One region of the Streptomyces agglomeratus genome, then DNA from elsewhere that is predicted to be linked to it. Evidence: riboswitches for the same ligand, from Rfam matches in the RefSeq annotation. Region 1 holds a riboswitch; each other region holds the start of a gene.
What was found. A riboswitch is a leader RNA that binds a small molecule or an ion and turns the genes downstream of it on or off. The one in region 1 is predicted to bind cyclic di-AMP.
Positions count from the first base shown of each region.

Region 2: linked by a shared signal. The riboswitch ahead of AS594_RS14115 (C40 family peptidase) and the one ahead of AS594_RS20640 (LysM peptidoglycan-binding domain-containing protein) in region 1 are both predicted to bind cyclic di-AMP.
Region 3: linked by a shared signal. The riboswitch ahead of AS594_RS18590 (M23 family metallopeptidase) and the one ahead of AS594_RS20640 (LysM peptidoglycan-binding domain-containing protein) in region 1 are both predicted to bind cyclic di-AMP.

Region 1 covers NZ_MEHJ01000001.1:4,734,660-4,738,929, reverse strand. Annotated here, with positions in the region: gene eno (phosphopyruvate hydratase) at 111-1,397, opposite strand; gene AS594_RS20640 (LysM peptidoglycan-binding domain-containing protein) at 1,651-2,355, opposite strand; cyclic di-AMP (ydaO/yuaA leader) riboswitch at 2,359-2,531, opposite strand; gene AS594_RS20635 (LysM peptidoglycan-binding domain-containing protein) at 2,809-3,780, opposite strand; gene AS594_RS20630 (cytochrome P450 family protein) at 3,893-4,270, opposite strand, start outside.
Region 2 covers NZ_MEHJ01000001.1:3,320,435-3,324,704, reverse strand. Annotated here, with positions in the region: gene AS594_RS14125 (C40 family peptidase) at 1-427, opposite strand, end outside; gene AS594_RS14120 (hypothetical protein) at 781-1,134, shown strand; gene AS594_RS14115 (C40 family peptidase) at 1,224-2,477, opposite strand; cyclic di-AMP (ydaO/yuaA leader) riboswitch at 2,476-2,637, opposite strand; gene pcrA (DNA helicase PcrA) at 2,954-4,270, shown strand, end outside.
Region 3 covers NZ_MEHJ01000001.1:4,265,762-4,270,031, reverse strand. Annotated here, with positions in the region: gene AS594_RS18595 (PrsW family intramembrane metalloprotease) at 1-275, shown strand, start outside; gene AS594_RS18590 (M23 family metallopeptidase) at 397-1,494, opposite strand; cyclic di-AMP (ydaO/yuaA leader) riboswitch at 1,506-1,651, opposite strand; partial or broken gene AS594_RS18585 (PP2C family protein-serine/threonine phosphatase) at 2,027-3,318, opposite strand; tRNA gene AS594_RS18580 (tRNA-Met) at 3,494-3,567, opposite strand; gene AS594_RS18575 (DUF5988 family protein) at 3,622-3,822, opposite strand; tRNA gene AS594_RS18570 (tRNA-Lys) at 3,983-4,055, opposite strand; gene AS594_RS18565 (DEAD/DEAH box helicase) at 4,245-4,270, opposite strand, start outside.

The DNA of each region.
Region 1 (4,270 bases):
TCCGCCTCCCCTTATACGCGCGTACGTCCCCGCACACGGTACGGGACCGGGTGCGGGGACGTACGGAGGCTGGGGTCTTCAACCCTTGCCGCGACGGTTCCTTGCTGCGTCTATCCCTTGAAGCGGGGGAAGGCGCTGCGGCCCGCGTACACGGCCGCGTCGTCGAGGATCTCCTCGATGCGCAGCAGCTGGTTGTACTTGGCGACGCGCTCGGAGCGGGCCGGGGCGCCGGTCTTGATCTGGCCGCAGTTGGTGGCGACGGCGAGGTCGGCGATGGTGACGTCCTCGGTCTCACCGGAGCGGTGCGACATCATGCACTTGAAGCCGTTGCGCTGCGCCAGCTCGACGGCGTCCAGGGTCTCGGTCAGCGAACCGATCTGGTTGACCTTCACGAGCAGCGAGTTGGCGGCGCCTTCCTCGATGCCGCGGGCCAGGCGCTCCGGGTTGGTGACGAAGAGGTCGTCGCCGACGATCTGGACCTTGGTGCCCAGCTTGTCGGTGAGGACCTTCCAGCCGGCCCAGTCGTCCTCGAAGAGCGGGTCCTCGATGGAGACGAGCGGGTACGCCGCGACGAGCTCCTCGTAGTACTCCGTCATCTCGGCGGCCGAGCGGGACTTGCCCTCGAACTCGTACGAGCCGTCCTTGTAGAACTCGGACGCGGCGACGTCGAGCGCGAGCGCGATCTGCTCACCGGGGACGTAACCGGCCTGCTTGATGGCCTCGAGGATGAGGTCGAGCGCGGCGCGGTTGGAGTCCAGGTTCGGGGCGAAGCCGCCCTCGTCGCCGAGGCCGGTGGACAGGCCCTTGGACTTCAGGACGGACTTGAGGGTGTGGTAGACCTCCGTGCCCCAGCGCAGGGCCTCGGAGAACGACTCGGCGCCGATCGGCGCGATCATGAACTCCTGGATGTCGACGTTGGAGTCCGCGTGCGACCCACCGTTGAGGATGTTCATCATCGGAACGGGCAGCAGGTGCGCGTTCGGGCCGCCGAGGTAGCGGAACAGCGGCAGGTCGGACGCCTCGGAGGCGGCGTGCGCGACGGCGAGGGAGACGCCGAGGATGGCGTTGGCGCCGAGGGACGCCTTGTTCTCGGTGGCGTCCAGGTCGAACATGGCCTGGTCGATCAGGCGCTGCTCGGTGGCGTCGTAGCCGACGAGCTCCGGGCCGATCTGCTCGATGACGGCGAGGACGGCCTTCTCGACACCCTTGCCCTGGTAACGGTTCGGGTCACCGTCGCGAAGCTCAATGGCCTCGAACGCTCCGGTGGAGGCACCGGACGGAACAGCAGCACGACCGGTGCTGCCGTCGTCGAGGCCGACCTCGACCTCGACCGTGGGGTTGCCTCGGGAGTCCAGGATTTCCCGGGCTACGACGACGTCGATGGACGGCACGAGCATCTCCTTCTGGGATGTGACGCTAGGGGTGCAGGGTCACTTTCGCCTTGCGGCAAGAGCCTAACCGGCCCGGGGGCGTCGGCGGCCCTTCGCCCGCCCCCTGGGACGAGAAGAGGCCCGAATACCCGCATTGGGGACGTAACTCTTGGACGCCTTGGCGGGGCGACGCGACCTACTGGGCAGTAATGGCGAAACCCCGGCCCGGCGCGTACGGGGGGAACGCGCCGGGCCGGGGTGCTCAGGGGGTGATGGCGGGTCAGCTCAGGTGGAGCTGCTGGCCCACGTAGATGACATCGGCGTCGTCGACGATGTCCTTGTTCAGCTCGAACAGCTTCTCCCAGCCGCCCTTGACCTTCTTCGCCTCGGCGATCTTGCCGAGGGTGTCGCCGGACTTCACCTTGTACTCGCCGTCGCCCTTCTCGAAGGACTTCGGCGCGGCGGGCTTCGCGGCCTCGGCCTTGGGCGCGGAGCGGACCTCACTGCGCGAGGCGGGCTGCTCCGCGGCGCGCGGGGCGGCCTGCTGCTGCGGCTGCTCCTGCTTCTGGCTCTGCGAGGAACCGGAGGTGTCGACGCCCGGGTCGACACCGTCGTTGGTCAGGCCACCGGCGCCTGCGCACGCCCAGGCACCCGGGCCCTGCATGTCGAGAAGCTTCTCGGCGGTGGCGATCTGCTGCGCCTTCGACGCCTTGTCGGCGGTCGGGGCGTACTGCGTGCCGCCGGCGGCGGCCCAGCTGGAAGCGGAGAACTGCAGACCGCCGTAGTAGCCGTTGCCCGTGTTGATGGACCAGTTGCCGCCCGACTCGCACTGGGCGACAGCGTCCCAGGTCTCGACGGAGGCGGCGGAGGCCGACGTCGCGCCCATCAGCGGGACGGCGACAGCGGCACCGGCGACGCCGGCGAGCGCTGCGAAACGAGCGGCCTTGGACGGGCGACGGTGCTTGGCGTTGCTGGAAAACAGCATGCGACATCTCCTCACCGACGCCTACGAGGTGAGCTGTCGGGTTCGGGCCAATGAGTGCCCGGCCGCGCGACTCGCGTCGCGCGCCTTAACCCCAAGCCGGTTTCCGTACGTCTTCCGACGTCCGGCCCCCGGCGCCTACCTGGGTCCCCCGCTCCTGCCTACGGCGCTTTACGCGTCAGTTCCCCCCGGCCGCCGGCAGGATTCGGCGTGACGGTCGACGGGGCCCGCGGTGGCGAGCGGTCCGACCGTAATCACATGAGCCCTTGATGTTCAAAAAGGCTCATCAGGGATATATCGCCCCTGTGCGCCCCTTCCCGCCCCTCATCGGCGCAGGTCAGGAGCGGCGCGGCCGGATTGCCGGGGTCAGGGGGGCGAGTTGAGGCAAAGAGACCCTTGTCTCACTTGCTTCTATGCGGACAAAGTGGCCTTAACCGCCCCCAACTACCCCCGAAATCACCCCAGATCGAGGCTCTGGCCAGGGAGGATGAGGTCGGGGTCGGAGCCGACCGTCTTCTCGTTCGCGGCGTAGAGCGCCGTCCAGCCGCCGCTCAGGTCGTGCGCGTCGGCGATGGCCGAGAGACTGTCGCCGTCGCGGACGGTGTAGCTGCCGTCCTTGGCGCCGACGGCGGCCTTGGTGTCGGCAGGATCACGTGTCGATCCGTCACCTCGCGAGGCGTGGCGGCCCGATTCGCGCTCGATGCCCGATACGCCGGGTACGGCGTCGAAGCTTTCTGGCGCCTCTTCGCCGCGGTGCTTGCCCTTGGGCGCGCCCTCCTGGGTGGCGGGCGGCGCGGGGGACTTGGAGGCCCCGCCCGGCTCCTCGGAGGTACCGGGAGCGCCGGACCCCTTGGACGCCTCGGACGCGGGAGGCGTGGCGGGCTCGGCGGTCTTCGCGGACCCCGACCCCTTCTTGCCCGCGCCGGCGGACGCGTCGGCCTTCGGCGCCGCCGGCTCCGGGCTCTGAGAACCCTCGGGAGCGGCGTCCGACGTGTCGGCCTTGGGCTCGGCGTCCGTACCGGCGCTCGCGCCGTCTGCGGACGCGGCGTCGTCACCCTCCGTCAGGCCGGAGATGAGCGCGCAACTGGGCCACGCCTGGGGGCCCTGCTCCGCGAGCACCTTCTCGGCGACCTGGATCTGCTGGGAGCGGCTGGCGAGGTCGGCGCGCGGCGCGTAGGCCGTACCGCCGAACTTCTGCCAGGTCTCCGGGGAGAACTGGAGTCCGCCGTAGTAGCCGTTGCCGAGGTCGGCGCTCCACATGCCGCCGCTCTCACAATCGGCGACCCGGTCCCAGGTCGTGGCTTCGGCAGCGGACGCGCCGCTCGCGCCGAGCAGCGGGATGGCGATGGCCGATCCGGCGACTCCTGCCGCGACGACGAGAGCCGGAGCCTGACGGGGGCGGCGGTGTCTACCGTTCCCGGAGCGCATGCGGTTGCCTTTCGAGTGACGGCTGAGGTTGACGGTGAACGTAGCGGTACTCGAACGTTTGTCACAAGTCGATGCAGCGCAGATCACGTGAAGGTCTCGAAATGACACAGCGTCACTTTCGCTCCGTACCGAATGTGACGGGTAGGGTGCGCAGTCCGCGCATGATCAGGCCGCCCCGCCACCGCAGATCGTCAGGGTCCGCCGCGAGTCGCAGGTCGGGAAGACGCCGCAGCAGCGTCGCGATCGCCGCCTGCCCTTCGAGCCGGGCCAGCGGGGCGCCGAGGCAGTAGTGGATGCCGTGCCCGTAGCCGAGGTGCTGGTTGTCGCGGCGCGAGAGGTCGAGCGTGTCGGGCTCGCTGAAGCGCTCGGGGTCCCGGTCGGCGGCGGCCAGTACGACGAGCACCGGATCGCCGGCGGCGATGTCCCGGCCGCCGAGGGTCAGCGGCTCGGTGGCGTACCGCCAGGTCGCGAGCTCCACCGGCCCGTCGTA
Region 2 (4,270 bases), 1.4 Mb from region 1:
GGTCGCCCGCACGGTCGGCGATCGCCGCACGTTCCAGGTACTCGTCCGGGTCGGACGTCAGCGCGAGCTGCACGGCCGGGTCGACGGCGCCGGTGCGGTACTGCGCGGTGGCGAGGGAACCGAGCGCGTCGCGCGTGGTGTTGAGGCGCTCGGTCCTGCGGGCGGCCTCGTCGCGCAGCTCGTCCAGTGCTTCGCCGGACCTGTCCGCCTTCTCCTTCACACCGTTGTACTTCTCGGTGGCGACCTCGGCGTCGTGGTAGAGCTGATCGACCTTCGCCTTCACCTGAGCGGGGGTGAGGGCGGGTTCCGCGTGCCCGACGCCGTCGAACGCCGTGGTGCTCGCCGCCCCGGCCAGCGCGAACGTGAGGGCGGTGCGTGCGGTGCTGCCGGTGAGCGTGCGCTGCTTGGGCTTTCGGTGCGTGGCCACGAGGGCGTCCACGTCCTTCCGTCCTGTACGTCGCTGTACGTCGAGCCGCTCGCACCCGACGGCGGCCCGCACAGGGGAGCGGGACCGCCGCCGGATTCTCGGCGGTGGTGGCCGACTGCCGCTCCGGGGAGGAACGGCGGTGGGGAGTCGGTCACCTGGGGAAGGACGCTAAACCTGGGGGTCACGGGGGAGCGGAGGGTTGACCGACAGTGCTCGAAATCGGCCTGCGTATGAGCGTGGTTGAAAAGCGGAATCGCGCCGGAAGCAAGCATTCCGCTCTGCCGTGACCAAAACTGCGATGCCACCCGAACCTGGCGTCGGGGCCTGCTATGGCCAGAGCTAGGCTCCGGTTCATGGACGTACTCATCAATGTCTTCGTCGGCCTGCACATCATCGGCATCGCCTCGCTGCTCGGCGGCTTCCTGACGCAGATGAAGGCGATGGGCTCCGGCACCGCCCGCTTCGTCCCGGCGATGCTGCACGGCGCGCTGACCATGCTCGTCACGGGCGTGGTGCTGGTGGGACTCAATCAGGCCGACGACCAGGCGGTGAACAACCTCAAGATCGGCATCAAGCTCGCCGTCCTGCTCGTGATCCTCGGGCTGGTGTACGTCAAGCGCGACGACGAGAAGGTCGAGAAGGCGGTCTTCGGGGCGGTCGGGGGACTGACCGTCGCCAACATCTTCATCGCGGTTCTCTGGACCTGAGGGCTGCGCACCGCCGCGTACCACCGGTCGCGGCGTGATTCCGGTGTTCGGATCACGCCGCGACCGGTGCCGGTGCTTCCCCGGATTCCCTACGCGGGGCGGACGCTGCCGTAGATCGGCATGTAGTAGATCGACTCCTCGCGGACGTACGCGCCGGGCTTCGGAGCGTGAATCATCTTGCCGCCGCCGATGTAGATGCCGACGTGGCTGATGTCGTCGTAGAAGAAGACGAGGTCACCCGGCTTGAGGTTGTCGGTCGCGACGCGGGTGCCGACGTTCACCTGGTCCCAGGTGGTACGCGGAAGATCGACACCGGCCGCCTTCCAGGCGCCCTGGGTCAGCCCGGAGCAGTCGAACGAGCTGGGGCCCGCCGCGCCCCAGACGTACGGCTTGCCGATCTGGGCGCGGGCGAAGGCGAGGACCTTCTCGGCCTTGGCGGCGTAGGCATCGGTGCCCGTTCCGGTGCCGGTGCCAGTTCCGGTGCCCGTGCCCGTGCCGGTTCCGGGAGTCGTGCCGGTGTCCGCGCCGCTGCCCGTACCCGTACCCGCCTCCGTTCCGCTCTCGTCCGCCTGTGCCTGCTCCCGCCGGCGCTCCGCCTCCGCCTCCGCCCTGGCCTCGGCCTCGGCTTCCGCCTTCGCCTTCGCCTCGGCCTTGCGCCGCGCCTCCGCCTCGCGCTTCTTCTCCAGCTCCGCGAGCCGCGCCTTCTCTCGCGCGCTCAGCCGCGACAGCAGATCGCGGGCCTCCGCGAGCTTGCGCTGCACGTCCTGCTTCGAGGACTTGAGCGTGGCCTGCGACTCCGTGAGGCTCTCCAGGCTCCGCGTCGCCTCGGCGCGCTTCTTCGCCGCCTCCGTCTGCTGCTTCTCGAAGTCGGTGACGTCCATCCGCTGGCGTTCCGTCATCCGGTCCATCAGCCGGTTCTGGTCGAAGTACGCCTGCGGGCTGTCCGCGAGGAGCAGCGCGGCGGTCGGGGTGACCGCCCCCGAGCGGTACTGCGCCGCCGCGTAGTTGCCGAGCTTGCGCCGCGCCTCGTTCAGCTTCCCGGTGCGATCGGCCACGGCGTCGAGCAGGCCGTCGACGGATTTGCGCTGCTGGTCCGTGGCCTCTTTGGCCAGGTTGTACTGCTGTGTGGCCGTGCCGGCCTGCCGGTAGAGGGCGTCGACCTTCTTCTGCACCTCTTCGACGGTCGGCTGGGGAGCCGTCGGCGCGGCGGGTGCCGCCCCCGCTGACTGGGCGAGCAGACCGACCGAGGCGATTGCGGCCGTGGTGATACCCAGTGCGGGTGCGGTCGTGCGTACTCGGGTCACCCGGGTACGCGGCTTGCGATGCGACGCCAAGGCCGGCATCTCCTTCCGTGGACCGCCTACCGGGTTAGCTGTCGGGTTCGGGCGGAACGGAAGGTGCCCTACGGTCCGCGGGACTGCGGACTGATTCACCCCAGGTCGTGCGCGTGGGTCCCCGGCTCCGAACTGCCTCTGGGCAGGCCGGATTAGGCGTGGACGGCACGCTCCGGCGCTGTTCGCCGGTGGGGGTACGAGCTGTCCGATCCGGCACGCTAGCCAAGGTTTATGACTGCTGGGAAGCCCGATGTTCGATATGCCCGATACATTTCCGTTACATGGCCGAGTTGGTCCCGTTGCGTGCTCCGTGCGCGCCACCCAGTGACGACCGCCGGGGGCGCGTGCGCAAGGTCACACCCGGCGGCCGCGGGCGAACGGGCGTGGCGGCGCCGGGCTTCCTCCGGTCCGGCCCCCGGTCGCGGGCTGCCGCTGGTGGGAATCCGGGGCGGGCTGTCGGTGGTCCCGCCTAAGCTTGGTAGACGATGAGCAGCCTCTTTGACGACAGCTTCCTGGCCGATCTCCAGCACACGGAGTACGCAAAGGACACAGCCCCGCCGCCCCCCGAGGAGCACGCCCCGGAGGAGGTCCCGCACGACCTCTTCGGGGGTGCCTTCGACGCGCCCCCGGCGCCCAGGGACGCGCACTACAGGGACGGCGCGCCGCGCCCCGTCGTGGACGCCGCCGCGCTGCTCGACGGGCTGAACGAAGAGCAGCGCGCCGCCGTCGTGCACGCCGGATCGCCGCTGCTCATCGTGGCCGGCGCCGGCTCCGGCAAGACCCGCGTCCTGACCCACCGGATCGCGTACCTGCTGGCCAAGCGGGGTGTGCACCCCGGCCAGATCCTCGCGATCACCTTCACCAACAAGGCCGCCGGCGAGATGAAGGAGCGCGTGGAGCAGCTCGTCGGCCCGCGCGCGGGCCACATGTGGGTCTCCACCTTCCACAGCGCCTGCGTGCGCATCCTGCGCCGGGAGTCGAAGAAGCTCGGCTTCACGTCCTCGTTCTCGATCTACGACGCCGCCGACTCGAAGCGCCTGATGGCACTCGTCTGCCGCGATCTGGACCTCGACCCGAAGCGCTTCCCGCCGAAGGCGTTCAGCGCCAAGGTCTCGAACCTGAAGAACGAGCTGATAGACGAGGAGACCTTCGCGGGTCAGGCCGCCGACGGCTTCGAGAAGACGCTGGCGCAGGCGTACGCGATGTACCAGGCACGGCTGCGTGAGGCCAACGCCCTGGACTTCGACGACATCATCATGACCACGGTGCACCTGCTCCAGGCGTTCCCGGACGTCGCCGAGCACTACCGGATGCGCTTCCGGCACGTCATGGTCGACGAGTACCAGGACACCAACCACGCTCAGTACACGCTCGTACGCGAACTGGTGGGCCCCTCGGGCGAGGGCCGGTCGCCCGGCGAGCTGTGCGTGGTGGGCGACGCCGACCAGTCGATCTACGCCTTCCGCGGCGCGACGATCCGCAACATCCTCCAGTTCGAGGAGGACTACCCGGACGCGAAGACGATCCTGCTGGAGCAGAACTACCGCTCCACGCAGACCATCCTCACCGCCGCCAACGCCGTCATCGAGCGCAACGAGAACCGCCGCCCGAAGAACCTGTGGACCGAGGCCGGCGCCGGCTCCCTGATCACCGGGTACGTCGCGGACACCGAGCACGACGAGGCGCAGTTCGTCGCCGAGGAGATCGACCGGCTGACCGACGCGGGCGACGCGAAGGCCGGCGACGTCGCCGTCTTCTACCGTACGAACGCCCAGTCCCGTGTCTTCGAAGAGATCTTCATC
Region 3 (4,270 bases), 470 kb from region 1:
TGCGCCACCGCGCCGGTCGCGGCGCACTCGGCCCTGACTTCCCGGCCCGCGAGCAGGAGCTCCTGCACCACCTGTGGCAGCGCAGGGAGGTGGCCGGTCCGGCGCTGGAGTACGCGGCGCGGGCGGCGGGCCGGGTGCGCACTCCACCGCCATGGCCGCCACAGTGGCACCACCCGCCTCCGCAGCCCTCCTGGCAGCCGTACGGGTACGGATACGGGTACGGCCCGCCCCCTCACCAGGAGTACGCCGCGTACAACCCGTACCGGCAGCAGTAGCAGGAGAGCCATGAGCGGTGGCACGCGAAACGGCAGCCCCGGCACCGTGGCCGGGACTGCCGTGTCGTGAATCAGATGTCGGAGCGCGGAGACCTGGACCGGGGACCGGACCGGACTGCCCTCAGACCGAGAGGCCCTTGCCGCGCAGCCACGCGGCCGGGTCGACGCCCGCGCCGTCCGGCGTGTGCACTTCCATGTGCAGGTGCGCCCCGGTGACGTTGCCGGTGGCGCCCACGCGGCCGATGACGTCGCCCGTACCGACCTCGCCGGACGTGACGGTCATCGAGGAGAGGTGGCAGTACCAGATCTCCGTACCGTCCGAGAGCTCCAGGACGATGCGGTAGCCGTACGAACCCGACCAGCCCGCGGACTTGATCGTGCCGCCGTGCACGGCCTTGAGCGGCGTGCCCGTCGGAGCGGCGAAGTCGAGGCCGGTGTGCTGGCCGGAGGACCACATGGCGCCGGCCTGCCCGTACGTGGAGGTGAGCGTGTACGACGAGAGGGGCATCGAGTAGCTGGCGGCCAGCTTGGCGAGGCGCTCCTCCTCCGCCTTGCGCTCGGCCTCTTCCTCCGCCTGGCGCTTCTTCTCCTCGGCCTCGCGCTTCTCCTCGGCCGCCTTGGCCTCCGCCGCGGTCTGCTGCTGCTTCGCCTCGGCGGCGGCCTTCTCGGCGGCCTCCTTCTCGGCGGCCAGCTGCACCTCGGCGTCGGCGGCGGCCTGCTGCTGCTCGGCCTGCTGGAGGATGCGGGCGCGCAGGGCCTCGCCCGCGTCGGTGGTGCCCTGCCGCGCGTCGGCGGTGGTGACGCCGGCGGTGGTGAGCGGGGCGGCGGCGACGACCGCCTCACCCGTACCGGAGCCCGAATCCGAGGCGGATTCGGCGTCGTCGGACATCAAAGTGCCGACACCGGGTAGTGACTTGGCGTCGGGAAGCGAGTCCGCTATCGCGTCCGGAAGGGAGATCGAGATGGCCGGCTTGTCCTGGGCGGTGGCTATGCCTCCCGCGCCGACCGCGGCGATGACGCCGACGCCGAGAACGGTGGAGCTGCGACCGAGACCGCCGCGCTGCTTGGCGACTCGGTGACGACCGCGTACGGGCCGGACGGATTCCTCAGTCGGATTCCATTCTTCCCAGGCACCTTCCCCGCCGACGTACGTCTCGCTGTCGTGGGGCACCCCTTGAGGGGGCAGGGTGGCATGGGGCGCGGTCCTGTTTGACGCCACGGAGGCGTGCTCCTTTCCTTCCTTCTCGCCTACCGGGTTAGCTGACGGGTTCGGAGCAGGAAGGTCTCCTACGGGCCTCTTCGCGGACGAAGCGGCCCGATTCACCCCAAGGAACGTGGTTCCCCGGTTCCCTTGCGGAATTCGGCGCGTGCGCACGGTGCCGTCTCTTGCGACGACTGGGATGACCGCGCTGCGTTATCGAACGTTAATAGACACCGGCTCCGGTTTCCAAGCTGTTCCAACTGATCGTTAAGGGCCTTGGCCTGAACCAATCAGGACACAAACGGGCACAGCCGTACGAGTTGACCGCCCCTCAGGAAACATCCGTCTCATGACGGTTCGTCAATTGTTATGCGCAGGGGCATCTCGCGATCACCCACGGTCATGAGGCAGGTCGGACGGCTGACTTCGGCCCCATGGAGCCCCGCCTGCGCCGAACTCACCGCCGTACTGACCTGACTCGACGCTTCCGTCCCCGACGGCCAACACCTGCTCGCCCTCACCCTCGCCCTCGACGAGCGCGCGGTCGCCTTCACGGCTCCGCACGGCCGGAGCCCGCACTGGTCCGGCCGGCCACAAGACCTGCCCGCCTGACCAGGCTTACGGTCCTGCGGCGGTCCTGCTGCCCGTGTGCGGGCCGCCCGACCGCCAGCAGGGCCATGTCGTCCGTGGCGGCCCCCGACGTGTGCAGCCGTACGTCGGCCACCAGCGCCTCCAGCAGCTCGTCCGGGCAGGGGAAGATCCGGCCGCGCAGCCGCACGGCCGGATCGTAGAAGACACCGGAGGCGTTCCTGGCCTCGGACAGGCCGTCCGTGTAGAGCAGCAGCGTAGCGTGGCGCCCGGCGGGAACGCGTACTCCTGCGCCCGGTCCGGCCAGGCGCCCAGCTCGCCCATCCCCAGCGGCAGCGCGGCGTCGGCCGGCACGATCCGGGCCAGGTCGCCGTCGACGTACAGCAGCAGCGGTTCCGGATGGCCCCGGTTGACCAGCCGCACGACGCCCTCGCCGCGCGGGATCTCGGCCAGTACGGCCGTCGTGAAGCCCTCGAAGGCGTCCAGGCCGTCCCGCCGCGCGCCCTCCCGCGTGAGTGCCCGCTCCAGCCGCTGCGCGACCGCTTCCAGCGTGCGCTCCTGCTCGGCCGCCTCCCGGAACGCCCCGACGACGACGGCCACCGCCTCCACCGCGCCGAGCCCCTTCCCCCGTACGTCGCCGACCACCAGCCGCACCCCGGACGGCGTGTCCTGTACGGCGAAGAGGTCGCCGCCGATGAAGGCGTCCGCCTGAGCGGCCTCGTACCGCGCGGCGACGTGCAGTCTGGCGATCCGGTCGGCGGGTACGGGGAGAACGGCGCGCTGGGCCGCCTCGGCGATGGTGCGGGCGGAGGCGAGCCGACGGCCGCTGCGGCGTACGACGCGGTTGATGACGAGCGCGAGGAGCGCCACCGTGACCATCGTGATCAGCTCGGTCACGGACTCCACGTGCGTCGAGGTGCCGTTGTAGAGATGCAGCCCCACGACGGCGGCGGTTGCGACACCACCGGTCACCAGCGTGTTCAGGGGCGAGAAGAGCGGCGCGGCGATCAGCGGTGCGGCGGCGAAGAGCGGCGAGGCGGTGAAGTTCGGCGGCGTGGTGACGTCGAAGACGCACCCGCCGAAGATCAGCAGGGCGGGCAGCGCCCGGACGAACCGCGAGGCCGTGCCCGCGCCGCGCCCGCCGTCCGCTCCGCATCGCTTCCCCACCAGTGGTCTCCTGCCCGCCGCCACGCACCCGGCCGCGGACGGTACCGCGCCCAGCCCAGGCTGGCCGCAGCCGTGCCGCACGGCCATCGGAGACCGGCCGAATGGGGGACGGGGGCGGGGGACGGGCGGAACGGGGTGGACGGACCGCACGGACGACGGGCGGTCCGCGCGGGGGGCGGGCGGAGGGCGGCGCTTCCCCGGCCCCGCACACGACGAAGGCCCGGATCTCTTCCGAGATCCGGGCCTTCGTTTTCTTCTTCAGTAGCGGGGACAGGATTTGAACCTGCGACCTCTGGGTTATGAGCCCAGCGAGCTACCGAGCTGCTCCACCCCGCGTCGTTGAACCCAACTGTACGCCATTGGGGAGGGGCCCTCGACCACTTGTCGTGGTCACTCGGCGATCTCGGTCCGTTCCCACCACTCGTACACCGTCACACGGCCCTGGTCGGTGTCCTGATGCTTCGTCGTGACCTTGAAGTGTTCGTAACCGCCGCGGTGCGGGATCTTCAGTTCCTGCCCGGGCGGCGTGATCCGAACGATCCGCTCGGGCAGATCGTCCGGACCGCCCTCAAGAAGCGCCTTTTCAGTCATGGCCCCAGTCTTGCCACACACCGCCGCCCGCGCACGTCGGCACCGCGGCCCGCGCACTTCGGCACCGCCGCCCGCGAACACGAAAACGCCCCGACCGGAGAAGCCCGGACGGGGCGTTGACGTGCGGTTCGGCCGGGATGTCCCGGACGCCCCGCGTCGGTAGGCCGTGTGGGACTCGAACCCACAACCAACGGATTAAAAGTCCGCTGCTCTGCCAATTGAGCTAACGGCCCTCAACGGATCACCCCCGAGCATAGCCGCAGCGAGCCCGGCATCCGATCGGGTATCGGTAGCCGGGCTCGTCGGAACCGGCCGGGAGCCCGGAACAGGCCCCGTGCAGTCCTGAAATGAAAGCGGGCCCGTTCGTGGAGAACGGGCCCGCTTCTCAGGTCAGCGGATCAGGCCGCCGAGCTGATCAGTTGTCAGCTGCGCTTCCAGCGCGGCTTGT